DNA from 3 places in the Streptomyces sp. NPDC059002 genome. Region 2 is predicted to be linked to each of the others. Evidence: riboswitches for the same ligand, from Rfam matches in the RefSeq annotation. Region 2 holds a riboswitch; each other region holds the start of a gene.
The links. Region 2 has a riboswitch for thiamine pyrophosphate ahead of thiO (glycine oxidase ThiO). Riboswitches for the same ligand answer to the same signal wherever they lie in the genome.
Positions count from the first base shown of each region.

Region 1: another riboswitch for thiamine pyrophosphate. It lies ahead of ACFWZ2_RS34140 (thiamine ABC transporter substrate binding subunit); the one in region 2 lies ahead of thiO (glycine oxidase ThiO).
Region 3: another riboswitch for thiamine pyrophosphate. It lies ahead of thiC (phosphomethylpyrimidine synthase ThiC); the one in region 2 lies ahead of thiO (glycine oxidase ThiO).

Region 1 is NZ_JBHYJI010000055.1:25,029-29,778, reverse strand. It holds gene ACFWZ2_RS34150 (ABC transporter ATP-binding protein) at 1-51, opposite strand, end outside; gene ACFWZ2_RS34145 (ABC transporter permease) at 51-1,751, opposite strand; gene ACFWZ2_RS34140 (thiamine ABC transporter substrate binding subunit) at 1,727-2,812, opposite strand; TPP riboswitch at 2,891-3,007, opposite strand; gene rlmN (23S rRNA (adenine(2503)-C(2))-methyltransferase RlmN) at 3,054-4,160, opposite strand; gene ACFWZ2_RS34130 (hypothetical protein) at 4,262-4,441, opposite strand; gene ACFWZ2_RS34125 (phosphatidate cytidylyltransferase) at 4,519-4,750, opposite strand, start outside.
Region 2 is NZ_JBHYJI010000049.1:55,950-60,699, reverse strand. It holds gene thiE (thiamine phosphate synthase) at 1-330, opposite strand, end outside; gene ACFWZ2_RS32705 (Rv2175c family DNA-binding protein) at 430-795, opposite strand; gene ACFWZ2_RS32700 (NAD(P)/FAD-dependent oxidoreductase) at 945-2,114, opposite strand; TPP riboswitch at 2,299-2,412, shown strand; gene thiO (glycine oxidase ThiO) at 2,410-3,624, shown strand; gene thiS (sulfur carrier protein ThiS) at 3,621-3,842, shown strand; gene ACFWZ2_RS32685 (thiazole synthase) at 3,850-4,644, shown strand; gene pknB (Stk1 family PASTA domain-containing Ser/Thr kinase) at 4,747-4,750, shown strand, end outside.
Region 3 is NZ_JBHYJI010000072.1:24,430-29,179, reverse strand. It holds gene ACFWZ2_RS38170 (hypothetical protein) at 1-124, opposite strand, end outside; gene thiC (phosphomethylpyrimidine synthase ThiC) at 239-2,026, opposite strand; TPP riboswitch at 2,019-2,178, opposite strand; gene ACFWZ2_RS38160 (YibE/F family protein) at 2,250-3,677, shown strand; gene ACFWZ2_RS38155 (SsgA family sporulation/cell division regulator) at 3,867-4,304, opposite strand; gene ACFWZ2_RS38150 (IclR family transcriptional regulator) at 4,408-4,750, opposite strand, start outside.

The sequences.
Region 1 (4,750 bases), on a different contig from region 2:
CGCCCCGAACCGCACCGTCGCGTCGCGCAGGCTCAGCAAGGCGGTCGTCATCAGAACTCCCCCGTGGTGCGGTCGGTGCGGATGCGTTCCAGGAGCAGCAGCGACACCGCGCACACCACCATGAGAATCGTCGAAAGGGCCATCGCCTGCCCGTAGTTGAGGTCACCGGCCCGCCCGAGCAGCCGCGCCACGGCGACCGGAAGCGTCGGGTTGTCGGGCCGCGCGATGAAGACGGTCGCCCCGAACTCGCCGAGCGACACGGCGAACGCGAACCCGGCGGCGATGAGCAGCGCCCGCCGCACCATCGGCAGGTCCACCTCCCGCCAGGCCCGCAGCGGCGACGCCCCGAGCACGGCCGCCGCCTCGCGCAGCCGTCCGTCCACCGCGCGCAGGACGGGCAGCATGGTGCGGACGACGAAGGGCACGCCCACCAGCGCCTGCGCGAGCGGCACCAGGATCCAGGAGGACCGCAGATCGAGCGGCGGCTTGTCGAGCGTGATCAGGAACCCGAAGCCCACGGTCACCGCGGACACCCCGAGCGGCAGCATGAGCAGCGCGTCGAACCCCCGGACCAGACGTCCCGCGCGCCGGGTGAGCGCGGCCGCGGCAAGCCCGCCGATGACGACCGCGATGGCCGTGGCCACGACCGCGTACTGCAGCGAATTCCAGACCGCCTCGATCGGCGGCACCAGGAAGGCGCCGCCCTCCGCCGAGGTCAGCTCCTTGTAGTACGCGAATCCGAAGCCCTCGGGACCGGCGGCGCCTCCGAAGGAGCGCTGGATCAGCACCCCGAGCGGCAGCAGGATCAGTACGACGACCGTCGCCATGACCAGGCCGAGCAGCGTCCACTGCCCCGCCCCGCGCGGCCGCCGCGCCACCGTCGAGGCGTCGACCAGCTTCAGCGCGCTCTCGCGCCGCCGCACCGTCCACGCGTGGATCGCGAGGATCAGCCCCACCGCCGCGAACTGCACCAGGGTCAGGACGGCGGCCGTCGGCAGGTCGAGCAGCTGTGCGGTCTGCCGGTAGATCTCCACTTCGAGCGTGGAGTACGCGGGCCCTCCGAGGATCTGCACGACACCGAACGAGGTGAAGGTGAAGAGGAAGACCATGAGCGCGGCCGCGGCCACCGCAGGGCCGAGCGCGGGCAGCGTCACCGTCCGCCAGGCACGGAACCGGGAGGCCCCGAGCATCCGCGCGGCCTCCTCCTGCCGCGGGTCGAGCTGCGACCAGAGGCCGCCCACCGTCCGTACGACGACCGCGTAGTTGAAGAAGACGTGCGCGAGCAGGATCGCCCACACCGTGGTGTCCAGGCGCACGCCCCACAGCTCGTCGAGCAGCCCGCCCCGCCCGAGCAGCGCGAGGAAGGCCGTCCCGACGACGACGGTCGGCAGCACGAACGGCACCGTGACGACGGCCCGGAGGACCTGCTTGCCCGGGAAGTCGAAGCGCGCGAAGACATACGCGCCGGGGAGCGCGATCAACAGCGTGAGCGCGGTCGACGCGAGCGCCTGCCAGGTGGTGAACCACAGCACGTGCCGGATGTCGGACTGCCCGAGCACGTCCGCGATCCGCCCGAACTGCCAGACCCCGTCGATGTGCAGCCCGCGCGCGACGATCGCCGTGACCGGATAGGCGAAGAAGAGCGCGAAGAACGCGACGGGCACGGCCATCAGACCGAGCCGCGCCGCGCTTCCCCTGCTCAGTCCCGCGCGGGAGCGGGCCTTGGCTACTTCAGTACGAGCGAGGTCCACGACTTGATCCACGGCTCACGGTTGTCGGCGATCTTCTTGGGGGCCATGGTCTCGGGCTTGTCGACCGTCACACCGTGCTCGGTGAACAGCTCGGGCAGCTTGGTGCCCTCGCGCACCGGGTTCACGAACATGTTCAGCGGCATGTCCTCCTGGAACTCCTTGCCCGCGAGGAAGTCGAGGAGCGCCTTGCCGCCCTTCTCGTTCTTGGCGTTGCTGAGCAGGCCCGCGTACTCGACCTGCCGGAAGCAGGTGCCGGTCGCGACGCCGGTCGGCGCCTGCTTGGGCTGCGGCTTGGCGTAGAGGACCTCGACGGGCGGGGACGAGGCGTACGACACGACGAGCGGCCGGTCGCCCTTGGCCTTCTTGCCGCCGGAGGACCCGGAGAACTCCTCGTTGTAGGCCTGCTCCCAGCCGTCGACGACCTTGACGCCGTTGGCCTTGAGCTTCTTCCAGTAGTCCTGCCAGCCGTCGTCGCCGTACTTGGCGGCGGTGCCGAGCAGGAAGCCGAGCCCGGGCGACGAGGTCGAGGCGTTCTCGGTGACGAGCAGGTCCTTGTACGCGGGCTTGACCAGGTCGTCGAAGGACTTCGGCGGCGCCAGCTTCTTGTCGGCGAAGTACTTCTTGTCGTAGTTGACGCAGATGTCACCGCTGTCGACGGGCGTGACCCGGTGCTTGTCCTGGTCGACCCGGAACTCGGGCTTGATCTTGTCCGAGCCCTTGGCCTCGTACGACTGGAAGAGCCCGTTGTCGAGCGCGCGCGAGAGCAGGGTGTTGTCGACGCCGAAGAAGACATCGCCCTGCGGGTTGTCCTTGGACAGGATCGCCTTGTTCACCGCGGCGCCCGCGTCACCGTCCTTGAGGACGTTGACCTTGTATCCGGAGCGCTTCTCGAAGTCCTTCAGTACGTCCTTGGAGACGTTGAAGGAGTCGTGGCTGACGAGCGTGACGTTCTTGGAGTCGGTCTTCCCCGACCCGCTGTCGGAGCTGCCGCACGCGGAGACCGCGACGAGCCCGATGCCCACCGCGACGGCGGTGAACGTGACCTTCTTGGTGGTGCTCACTGGAACTTCCTCCTGGGTGACCAGGAGAAGACGCGGCCCTGCGCGCGGACCGAGCGATCCGCGTGCAGGGCGCAACAGCTTGAGTAATGACCGAACTTCCTACCCAGAATGACCTGGGCGAGGTTCAGAGGGTCTGCGGCCCACCTGTCCAAGGTGCCGCACTCTCAGCGCTGTGGCGCTCCCCTGTCGGAATATGCAGATGTGTGTACGAGGACGTACGCCCGCCAGACTACCCCTCGGCCTACCGCTCGGACGCGGCGAGCTGGCCGCACGCTCCGTCGATCTCCTGGCCACGGGTGTCCCGGATGGTCACCGGCACCCCATGGGCGGCGATGGCCTCCACGAACGCCTTCTCGTCCTCGGGCCGCGACGCCGTCCACTTCGAGCCCGGCGTCGGGTTCAGCGGAATGAGATTGACGTGCACCGGCTTGCCCTTGAGTAGCCGCCCGAGCCGGTCACCACGCCACGCCTGGTCGTTGATGTCCCGGATCAGCGCGTACTCGATGGAGAGGCGACGCCCCGACTTCGCGGCGTACTCCCACCCCGCGTCGAGCACCTCCCGCACCTGCCACCGCGTATTGACCGGTACGAGGGTGTCGCGCAGCTCGTCGTCCGGCGCGTGCAGCGAGATCGCGAGGCGGCACTTGAAGCCCTCGTCCGAGAACCGGTGGATGGCGGGCACGAGCCCCACCGTCGACACCGTGATCCCGCGCTGCGAGAGCCCGAGACCGTCCGGCTCCGGGTCGGTCAGCGCACGGATGGCGCCGACGACCCGCTTGTAGTTGGCGAGCGGCTCGCCCATGCCCATGAAGACGATGTTGGAAAGCCGCGCGGGGCCGCCCGGGATCTCGCCGTCGCGGAGCGCCCGCATGCCGTCCACGATCTGGTGCACGATCTCACCGGTCGACAGGTTCCGGTCGAGCCCGGCCTGTCCCGTGGCACAGAACGGACAGTTCATGCCACAGCCCGCCTGGGAGCTGATGCACATGGTCACCCGGTCCGGGTACCGCATGAGCACCGACTCCACGAGCGTCCCGTCGAAGAGCCGCCAGAGCGTCTTGCGGGTGGTGTCGTCGTCACAGCTGATGTGCCGCACCACGGACATCAGATCCGGCAGCAGCGCCTCCCGGAGCTTCTCGCGCGCACCGGCGGGGATGTCGGTCCACTCCGCCGGGTCGTGCGCGTACCGCGCGAAGTAGTGCTGCGACAGCTGCTTGGCGCGAAACGGCTTCTCGCCGATGGCGGCAACCGCCTCCTTGCGCTCTGCGGGCGTGAGGTCGGCGAGGTGCCGCGGCGGCTTCTTGGCTCCGCGGGGGGCGACGAAAGTGAGTTCTCCGGGCTTAGGCATGGCTCTACTAGTGTCGCAGATGCACGCCCATGCCTCTCGCGGCCGAAAATGCCGCCCGGCCGGCCCCCGTCGACCCCCGTCTCAGGTCAAGATCCCGGGCCTCAGCCGAAGACCCCGCCGATCACCACGGCCACCCGGGATCCGTAGGTCTTCCAGCGGTGCGACGTCCGGCAGTACAGGCGCGGCCTGCGCCGCCCGCCCTGCCCTATCAGCGTCTCGCACCACTTGCACGGCAGATCCCCGTGGTAGGTGCCGTCCTTCTCCACTCGTGCCCGCCCCATGGCCGGGACTCTACGACAACGGGCCCCCTCCCGGTGCAGGAAGGGGGCCCGTACAAGATCCGCGGGACGGACCCGGCTCAGCCGGAGCCGACGAAGACCACGAGCAGCAGCCAGACCACCGGAGCGGTCGGCAGCAGGGAGTCGAGCCGGTCCATGATCCCGCCGTGGCCCGGCAGCAGCGTGCCCATGTCCTTGATCCCGAGGTCCCGCTTGATCATCGACTCGCCGAGGTCACCGAGCGTGGCGCTGGCTGCGACCGCGAGGCCGAGCAGCAGGCCCTGCCACCAGGTCCCGTCGTCGATCATGAAC
Region 2 (4,750 bases):
GCTGGCGCCGCCGAGGATGGCGCGGGCCGCGGGGACGGGCAGGTCCCCCTGGCCCAGGTGCAGCACGTCCGCGCCGATGGCGTGCGCGACGTCCGCGCGGTCGTTCACGGCGAGGAGCTTGCCGTGCCTGCGGCAGGCGTCGCGGAAGACCTCGAGGTGTTCCAGCTCCTCGCCTGCCTCCATGCCCTTGTCGCGCAGCTGCACGATGTCGACGCCGTTCGCGAGGACCGCGTCGAGGAACTCCGGGAGGTCTCCTTGGCGCTTGCGGGCGTCCACGCACAGGTAGAGCCGGGCGTCGGCGAGCCGTACGGCCGCGGGCTTGGTGGCCATGGAGAGGTCCCCCCGTTGTCGGTGTCGGTGCGCACGGGGCCGCCGGTGATGCGGTGTGCGCACCACCCGCGGCCCCGTGCGTCGGACGGTTCGTTCAGGTCAGACGGCGAGCGCCTGGGCGCGGCGCTTCACCTCCGTGCCGCGATTCTCGCTCAGAGCCTGCGCGGGGGTGCCGGGCAGGGTCGGGTCGGGGGTGAAGAGCCACTCGAGCATCTCTTCGTCGGAGAAACCGTCGTCCTTCAGGAGCGTCAGGGTGCCGACGAGGCCCTTGACGACCTTGTCGCCGTCGATGAAGGCGGCCGGCACCTGAAGCGCGCGGTTCTCACCACGGCGTACGGCGATCAGCTGGCCCTCCTTGACCAGCTGGCGCACACGCGTCACCTCGACATCGAGCATTTCGGCGATGTCGGGCAGGTGGAGCCAGGCGGGGACGAGAGCATCGGTCTTTGCGTCAATCTCGGTCACGGGTCAAGCGTATCGCTGGCCGGGGGCCTGGAGCTGGGGGAGGCTTCTCGGGGCCGAGGGCCGAGGGCGGGGGCCCTTGTGTGTCGGGTGCGGGTTCGTTCTGGTTGCTCGCGCAGTTCCCCGCGCCCCTTAACGGGGCCCCGCCGCCGTCAGAGGTGCAGTTCCGCCTTCTTCAGAGGGACCGACGGGTCCGATGCGAGAGTGGGGTCCAGGTGTGCGCCCGCCTCGATGAGTTTGCGGCCCTGGGCCAGGTCGCGGGGGCGGCCCACGGCCAGGACGGCGACCAGGGCGCCCTCGCGGAGCCAGCAGACCGACCAGGCCGCGGTGGTCGGGTCGCCGCGCCAGATCAGCTTGTCGGCGGCCGCGTGATGGCCCGCGTACTGCACGAAGCGGCCGAACTGCTCCGACCAGAAGTACGGCACGGGGTCGTACGACGCGGGGGCCTCACCGATGATGTTCGCCGCCACCGTGCGCGGGCCCTGCAGGGCGTTGTCCCAGTGGTGGACGAGCAGGCGCTCGCCGTACCTGCCGGAGGGGAAGGAGGAGCAGTCGCCGACCGCGTACACGTCGGGCGCGGAGGTGCGCAGTCCCGCGTCGGCCACGACCTCCCTGCGGGTGCCGAGCTCGATGCCGGAGCCGGTGAGCCAGGCCGTGGCGGGGCGGGCGCCGATGCCGACGACGACGGCGCCCGCGGGCAGTCGCGTGCCGTCGGCGAGGACCACGGTGCCGGGCTCGACGCTCTCCACGCGCGCGTGGGTGCGCAGCACGGCTCCGGAGTCCGCGTACCAGTCCTCCATGGGCGCCGCCACCTCGGCGGGCAGCGCTCCCGCGAGCGGGCGTTCCGCGGCCTCGACCACGGTGACCGCGCAGCCCGCCTCGCGCGCGGCGGTGGCGAACTCGGCGCCGATCCAGCCCGCGCCGACGACCACGACGTCGTGCTGCTCGGCGAGCACGGGCCGCAGCCGCTCGGCGTCGTCGAGGGTGCGCAGGAGGTGGACGCCGGGGACGCCTTCGGTGCCCGGCAGCCGGATCGGTTCGGCGCCGGTCGCGAGGACCAGGACGTCGTACGTGATGGGGCCCTGCGCGGTGTCCAGTTCATGGTCGGCGGGGCGCACCCCGGTGACCTCGCGGCCGAGGTCGAGGGTGATGCCCAGCGCCTCGAAGTCGATGTCGAAAGCGGAGCCCTCCGCCTTGCCGAGCAGCACCGCCTTGGACAGCGGCGGCCTGTCGTACGGCTGGTGGGGTTCCGCGCCGACCAGGGTGACCCCGCCGGTGAACCCCTGCTCGCGCAGGGCGACCGCGGTCTGCACCCCGGCCATCCCCGCGCCGACGATGACGACGTGCCGCTCTGCGTGCCTCTGCTGGTCGCTCACCCGATCACCTTAGGACGACGGCCCCGCCCGCATTCAGAGGCGCAGGAGGAGATCTTTGACACACCGTCACTGCGCATACCCGGACAGCTCCCCTACTGCGGCAGGAAGCGACGGGCTAGGGTGGCCGGTGCAGAGCACTCGCGGGAGCCCGGACGCACCGGGCTGAGAGGGAGGCTGGGACGGCCTCCGACCGTACGAACCTGATCCGGGTCATGCCGGCGAAGGGAGGGGCTGGACGCCCATGCATCCACGTACGACGACACCATCCGCCACCACAGCAGACGTCCTGGTCGTCGGGGGCGGCATCATCGGCCTGGTCACGGCCTGGCGGGCCGCGCAGCGCGGTCTGTCCACCACGGTGGTGGACCCCGAGCCCGGCGGCGGCGCCGCGCAGGTCGCCGCGGGCATGCTGGCCGCCGTCACCGAACTCCACTACGGCGAGCAGACGTTGCTCGGCCTCAACCTCGAATCCGCGCGGCGCTATCCGGACTTCGCCGCCGAGCTGACCGAGGCGAGCGGGCGCGACCTCGGCTACCGCGCGTGCGGCACGCTCGCCGTCGCGCTCGACTCGGACGACCGTGCCCACCTGCGTGAACTGCACGCGCTGCAGCGGCGTTCGGGGCTCGCATCGGAGTGGCTGAGCGGCCGCGACTGCCGGCGCCTGGAGCCGATGCTGGCGCCCGGCGTGCGCGGCGGGCTGCGGGTCGACGGCGACCACCAGGTCGATCCGCGCCGGCTCGCAGCGGCGCTCGTGGTGGCCTGCGAGCGGGCCGGTGTGGTCTTCCACCGCGGTTGGGCCGAGCGCCTCTCGGTCGTACGCGACCGGGCCCGCGGCATCGTCACCGCGGACGGCACCGAGCTGACCGCGGACCAGACCGTGCTCGCCGCGGGCAGCCTCAGCGGGCGCCTCGCGGACGTCCCCGACGACGTCCTGCCGCCCGTGCGCCCCGTGAAGGGGCAGGTGCTCCGGCTGACGGTGCCGAAGGCGTACGCGCCGTTCCTGAGCCGCACCGTGCGCGCCGTCGTGCGCGGCGGCCATGTCTACCTCGTGCCGCGCGAGAACGGCGAGCTCGTCGTCGGCGCGACCAGCGAGGAGCTCGGCTGGGACACCACGGTCACCGCGGGCGGCGTCTACGAACTGCTCAGGGACGCGCATGAACTCGTCCCCGGCATCACGGAACTGCCGCTCACCGAGACCCGCGCGGGACTGCGCCCCGGCTCCCCCGACAACGCGCCGATGCTCGGCCCGACGCGTCTCGCGGGGCTTCAGCTGGCCACCGGCCACTTCCGCAACGGCGTCCTGCTGACGCCGGTCACGGGTGACGTGATGGCACACGCCCTCACCACCGGCGAACTGCCGGACGAGGCGCGCCCGTTCACCCCACGGCGCTTCGCCGACTCTCCCTGCGCCCCCTCCCCCGCCACTTCTGCCGCCCTTACGGAGCAGCCCGTATGACCACCACACCTGTGTCCGTCGCCGTCTCCCTCAACGGAGAGGTACGGGACGTCGCCCCCGGCACCACGCTCGGAGCGCTCGTCGCCACCCTGACCTCGGCCCACTCCGGAGTGGCCGCCGCCCTCAACGAAACCGTCGTCCCGCGCGCGCGGTGGTCCACCACGGCGCTCAGCGCGGGCGACCGCGTCGAAGTACTCACCGCAGTGCAGGGAGGCTGAACCGGCCATGGCAGACGACCCCTTCGTCATCGGCGGCCTCACCCTCTCCTCGCGCCTGATCATGGGCACGGGCGGGGCGCCGAGCCTCGACGTCCTCGAACGGTCCCTCGTCGCGTCCGGCACCGAGCTGACCACCGTCGCGATGCGCCGCCTCGACCCGGGCGTGCAGGGCTCGGTGCTCTCCGTGCTCGACCGGCTCGGCATCCGCGTCCTGCCGAACACGGCGGGCTGCTTCACCGCGGGCGAGGCCGTCCTGACCGCCCGCCTCGCGCGCGAAGCGCTCGGCACGGATCTGGTGAAGCTGGAGGTGATCGCCGACGAGCGCACGCTGCTGCCCGATCCGGTCGAGCTCCTGGACGCCGCCGAGGTCCTGGTCGACGACGGCTTCACGGTCCTTCCGTACACGAACGACGACCCGGTGCTCGCGCGGAAGCTGGAGGACGTGGGCTGCGCGGCGATCATGCCGCTCGGCTCCCCCATCGGCTCCGGGCTCGGCATCCGCAACCCGCACAACTTCCAGCTGATCGTGGAGCACGCGCGCGTGCCGGTGATCCTGGACGCGGGCGCGGGCACGGCTTCCGACGCGACGCTCGCGATGGAGCTGGGGTGCGCGGGTGTGATGCTCGCCTCCGCGGTGACGCGGGCCCAGGAGCCGGTCCTGATGGCGGAGGCCATGCGGCACGGCGTCGAGGCGGGGCGCCTCGCGCACCGGGCGGGGCGGATCCCGCGGCGGCACTTCGCGGAGGCGTCGTCTCCCGGGGAGGGCATGGCCAGGCTGGATCCGGAGCGGCCGGCCTTCTGAACGCCGACGTGATCCCCGGTGACGGTCACAGCTCCGCTGCAGTCTGGCCGCAGAGCATCCGCGCGGGCGGCGCCGACAGTGCGGGCTCGTAGACTCCCCTGCGTGG
Region 3 (4,750 bases), on a different contig from region 2:
CGACCCCGCCTCCGGACGTACTTCCGTCGTCATCGCTGTCGCCCCCGCACGCGAGGGCGGGCAGACACAGGAGACTCAGGAGCAGAAGAGTGGCCGACCGGGGTATCCGCAGAGATGTCGCCATATCGCACCACCTAGGGCACCAATGTCCTGAACCGTGCGGTCTCAGGAGAATGGCACTCCACGGACACCCCCGTCTACGGTCCCGTCCACGGTCCCGCCCACGTGTGGTGTTCGCTCAGTCGGCGATCGGCAGATAGACCCGGTTGCCTGCCGCGGCGAACTCCTTGGACTTCTGCTCCATGCCCGCCTCGATGTCCTCGCTGCCCAGGTCACCGCCGTGCTCGCGCCGGATGTCCTGCGAGATCTTCATCGAGCAGAACTTCGGCCCGCACATCGAGCAGAAGTGCGCCGTCTTCGCGGGCTCGGCCGGCAGCGTCTCGTCGTGGAACTCCCGTGCGGTGACCGGGTCGAGGGCCAGATTGAACTGGTCCTCCCAGCGGAACTCGAAGCGCGCGTCCGAGAGCGCGTCGTCCCAGTCCTGCGCGCCCGGGTGCCCCTTGGCGAGGTCCGCCGCATGCGCCGCGATCTTGTACGTGATGACACCGGTCTTCACGTCGTCGCGGTTGGGCAGGCCGAGGTGCTCCTTGGGCGTGACGTAGCAGAGCATCGCGGTGCCCCACCAGCCGATCATCGCGGCGCCGATGCCGGAGGTGATGTGGTCGTAGGCGGGCGCGATGTCCGTGGTCAGCGGGCCGAGCGTGTAGAACGGCGCCTCCTCGCAGATCTCCTGCTGGAGATCGATGTTCTCCTTGATCTTGTGCATCGGGACGTGGCCAGGACCCTCGATCATGGTCTGCACGTTGTGCCGCTTGGCGATGGTGTTGAGCTCGCCGAGGGTCCTCAACTCGGCGAACTGCGCCTCGTCGTTGGCGTCCGCGATCGACCCCGGGCGCAGGCCGTCGCCGAGCGAGTACGTCACGTCGTACGCCGCGAGGATCTCGCACAGCTCCTCGAAGTGCTCGTAGAGGAAGCTCTCCTTGTGGTGCGCGAGGCACCAGGCGGCCATGATCGAACCGCCGCGCGAGACGATGCCGGTTTTGCGGCGTGCGGTGAGCGGGACATATGGAAGGCGCACGCCCGCGTGCACCGTCATGTAGTCCACGCCCTGCTCGGCCTGCTCGATGACCGTGTCCTTGTAGATCTCCCAGGTCAGCTCCTCGGCCTTGCCGTCGACCTTCTCCAGGGCCTGGTAGAGCGGCACGGTGCCGATCGGCACGGGGGAGTTGCGCAGGACCCACTCGCGGGTGGTGTGGATGTTCCGGCCGGTGGACAGGTCCATGACCGTGTCGGCGCCCCACTTGGTCGCCCAGGTCATCTTGTCCACCTCCTCCTCGATGGAGGAAGTGACCGCGGAATTGCCGATGTTGGCGTTCACCTTCACCAGGAACTTCTTGCCGATGATCATCGGCTCGATCTCCGGGTGGTTCACGTTCGCCGGGATCACGGCCCGGCCCGCGGCGACTTCCTGCCGCACGACCTCGGGGTCGATGTTCTCGCGGATCCCGATGAACTCCATCTCGGGCGTGATCTCGCCCCGGCGGGCGTACGCGAGCTGCGTGACCGCCTGTCCCTGGCGGCCGCGGCGCGGCTGGCGCGGGCGGCCGGGGAAGACCGCGTCGAGGTTCTTGAGCCCGCCGCGCGGCGAGGTGTGCTTGATGCCGTCGTCCTCGGGACGGGGCGGGCGGCCCACGTACTCCTCGGTGTCGCCGCGGGCGATGATCCAGTTCTCCCGCAGCGGCGGCAGTCCGCGGCGGACGTCGGTCTCGGCGTTCGGATCGGTGTACGGACCCGAAGTGTCGTACAGGGTCACGGCCTTGCCGTTGGTGAGGTGCACCTGGCGGACCGGCACCCGCAGGTCGGGGCGCGAGCCCTCGACATACGCCTTGTGCCAGCCGATGGACTTCCCGGCCTCGTCGCTCTGGTGCTGCGTCGAGGCAGGCGTGCGTGCGTCCGATGTGGTCATGAGACCTACTCCCTACGCCGGCATTACCCGGTAACAGGTTCGGCGGTCGACGCAGCGGATTCCGTATGGCTCGGGCACGATTCACTCGTGCCTTCTCGTACGGAGGTCAGCGCCCTCTCAGCCCGGTGCTCCGAGCTCCCGCGATTGCAAAGGTGGCTCCACGCTAGCGTCATATCGGGCGCGCTGAACAGAGGGCCCCCTCCGTTCTTGCGATGATCGGGCAGTGACCACCACTGAGCCGCCGTCCCAGCCACCCTCGCAGCCACCCCTCCCCGACCCCCACGGGCACGGTCACGGGCACGGCCACTCGCACAGTCACGGCCCGGCCGCGCCCGTCTCCAAACATCTGCGCAAGGTCATCGCCGCGGTGCTGATTCCTTTCGCCACCGCGGTGGTCGTGGGGCTCCTGGTGTTCTGGCCGGGCGGCACGCCGAGCCACGAACGCACCGGCGTCGGCTTCGACCGGCAGACGCAGTCGGCGACGGTCACGAAGGTGCAGGAGCTGTCCTGCAAGGACCTCAACCCCTCGCAGACCCCGCCGAACGGCGACACCTCCACCGCGGAGGGCCAGTCCGCCCAGTCCAGCGCGGACGGCACCTGCAAGAAGGCGACGATCGAGGTGACCAGCGGCAAGGACAAGGGCCGCACCTTCACCGAGATCATCCAGCCGGACTCGCCCCGGCAGCTGCACCAGGGCCAGCAGGTGGTGGTCGCCTATGAGCCCAAGGCGCCCGAGGGGCTGCAGTACTCGGTCACCGATGTGAACCGCAAGATCCCGATGGCGCTGCTCGCCGGGATCTTCGCGCTCGCCGTCGTCGTGGTGGGACGGCTGCGCGGCGTGATGGCCCTGGTCGCGCTCGCCATCAGCTTCCTGGTCCTGACCTTCTTCATCCTGCCGGCCATCCTGCAGGGCTCGAACCCGCTGGTCGTCGCGGTGATCGGGGCGAGCGCCATCATGCTGATCGCGCTCTATCTCTGCCATGGCCTCACCGCCCGCACATCCGTCGCGGTACTCGGCACGCTGATCTCCCTCCTCCTCATCGGCCTGCTCGGCTCGCTCTTCATCGGCTGGGCCGCGCTCACCGGCAACACGGACGACAACACCGGCCTCATCCACGGCCTGTATCCGTCCATCGACATGAGCGGCCTGCTGCTCGCGGGCGTCATCATCGGCTCGCTCGGCGTGCTCGACGACGTGACCGTCACCCAAACCTCGGCCGTCTGGGAACTGCACCAGGCCAACCCGACGATGGGCTGGCGCGGCCTCTACCGTGCGGGCATCCGCATCGGCCGCGACCACATCGCCTCGGTCGTCAACACCCTCGTCCTCGCCTACGCGGGCGCCGCGCTGCCCCTGCTGCTCCTCTTCTCGATCGCCCAGTCCAGCGTGGGCACGGTGGCCAACAGCGAGCTCGTCGCCGAGGAGATCGTCCGCACCCTGATCGGCTCGATCGGCCTGGTCGCCTCGGTGCCGGTGACGACCGCGCTGGCCGCCCTCGTCGTCTCGGCCGACCGCTCCACGGAGCTGGGGCTGGGGCCGGGTCCGGGTCCGGGCAGTCCGCGCGCCGCGATGTCCGGTGCCGCCCAGCCTGCCGCCCAGCCTGCCGCCCGGCCGTCCCGCGGCGGCAGAGGACGTCGCCGCAAGCCGTGAGCCGTAAGTCGTAAGCCCGGTCCGTGCCGACTGCCGCCTTGCCTGCGGCCAGCCCGCCGCCAACCCGCCGCCTGCCGCCTGCCGCCTGCCGCCTGACCGTCAGTCCCCCGGCGACGTCTCCCGACGCCCCCGCGGATGCCACGAAATGCACCAATCTGCCATCCGCATCCGCCCGTTGACCGCAGCGGATCAGCCCGCGTTCTGCTCCTCGGCGAGGATCCGGTCGAGCGCCTCGTCCAGATGCGAGTCGAAGTCGGCCAGCGCCCGCTCCTGCCCGAGCGGCACCAGCTTGTCCGTACGGTCGAGGAACGCGAGGAGCGGCGGAATCCCCACCCGGAACAGCGCCTGGTCCCCGCCGACCTGCAGCCTGATCAGCGCCTCGTCGAGCAGATCGGAGTCGGTGGGCTCGATGCGCACATCCCCGTCACCGCACGGCCTGCCCACCCCGTCGACCAGCAACTCCCGCCCGAACGCCCACGTCACCGGCGCATCCCCCGGCAGGTGGAACGTCAGCCGCACGGCATAGGGATCCCCGGTCTCATAGCGCAGCTCCACCGGGATGCGGAACGAAAGCTCCTCGGAAACGAGGAAGCTCATCATGACCTCTGCCTGCACCGACTCGCCCATCGCGCCCTACCCCGTCACTTAGCCCTCAAGTGGCCAGGAACCAACTCCCTGACACTCCTGGCATCTTGCTTAACGTACACACCAGATCACAAGGAGTGAGTTTTCAGATGCTGATAGAGAACGCGAGTGTCCCTAGTAGCTTTCCGATCTCACTCTGCAATCTCTCCGCGGCGGGAAGCAGCCGGTCGGCCTGACAGGAAGGTACAGAAATGGCCAAGGTCGCCGCGGTGTCCCCGGCCGTGATCGGAATCGCGGCACAGACCGTCCCGAGCGCGTACTCCTGACGCTCCACGACGGGCTGCATCCGCCCCATCCCGTCGAGTCTGCGCATGAACGCGCGGTCGTCCCTGATCGAGTAGCGAGTGATCGACTGGACCGGGTAGCGGTCGAGGTGGTCCTGCCGTGCTTCGTCGTCGAGTTGGCTGAGGAGGCACTGGCCGATCGCG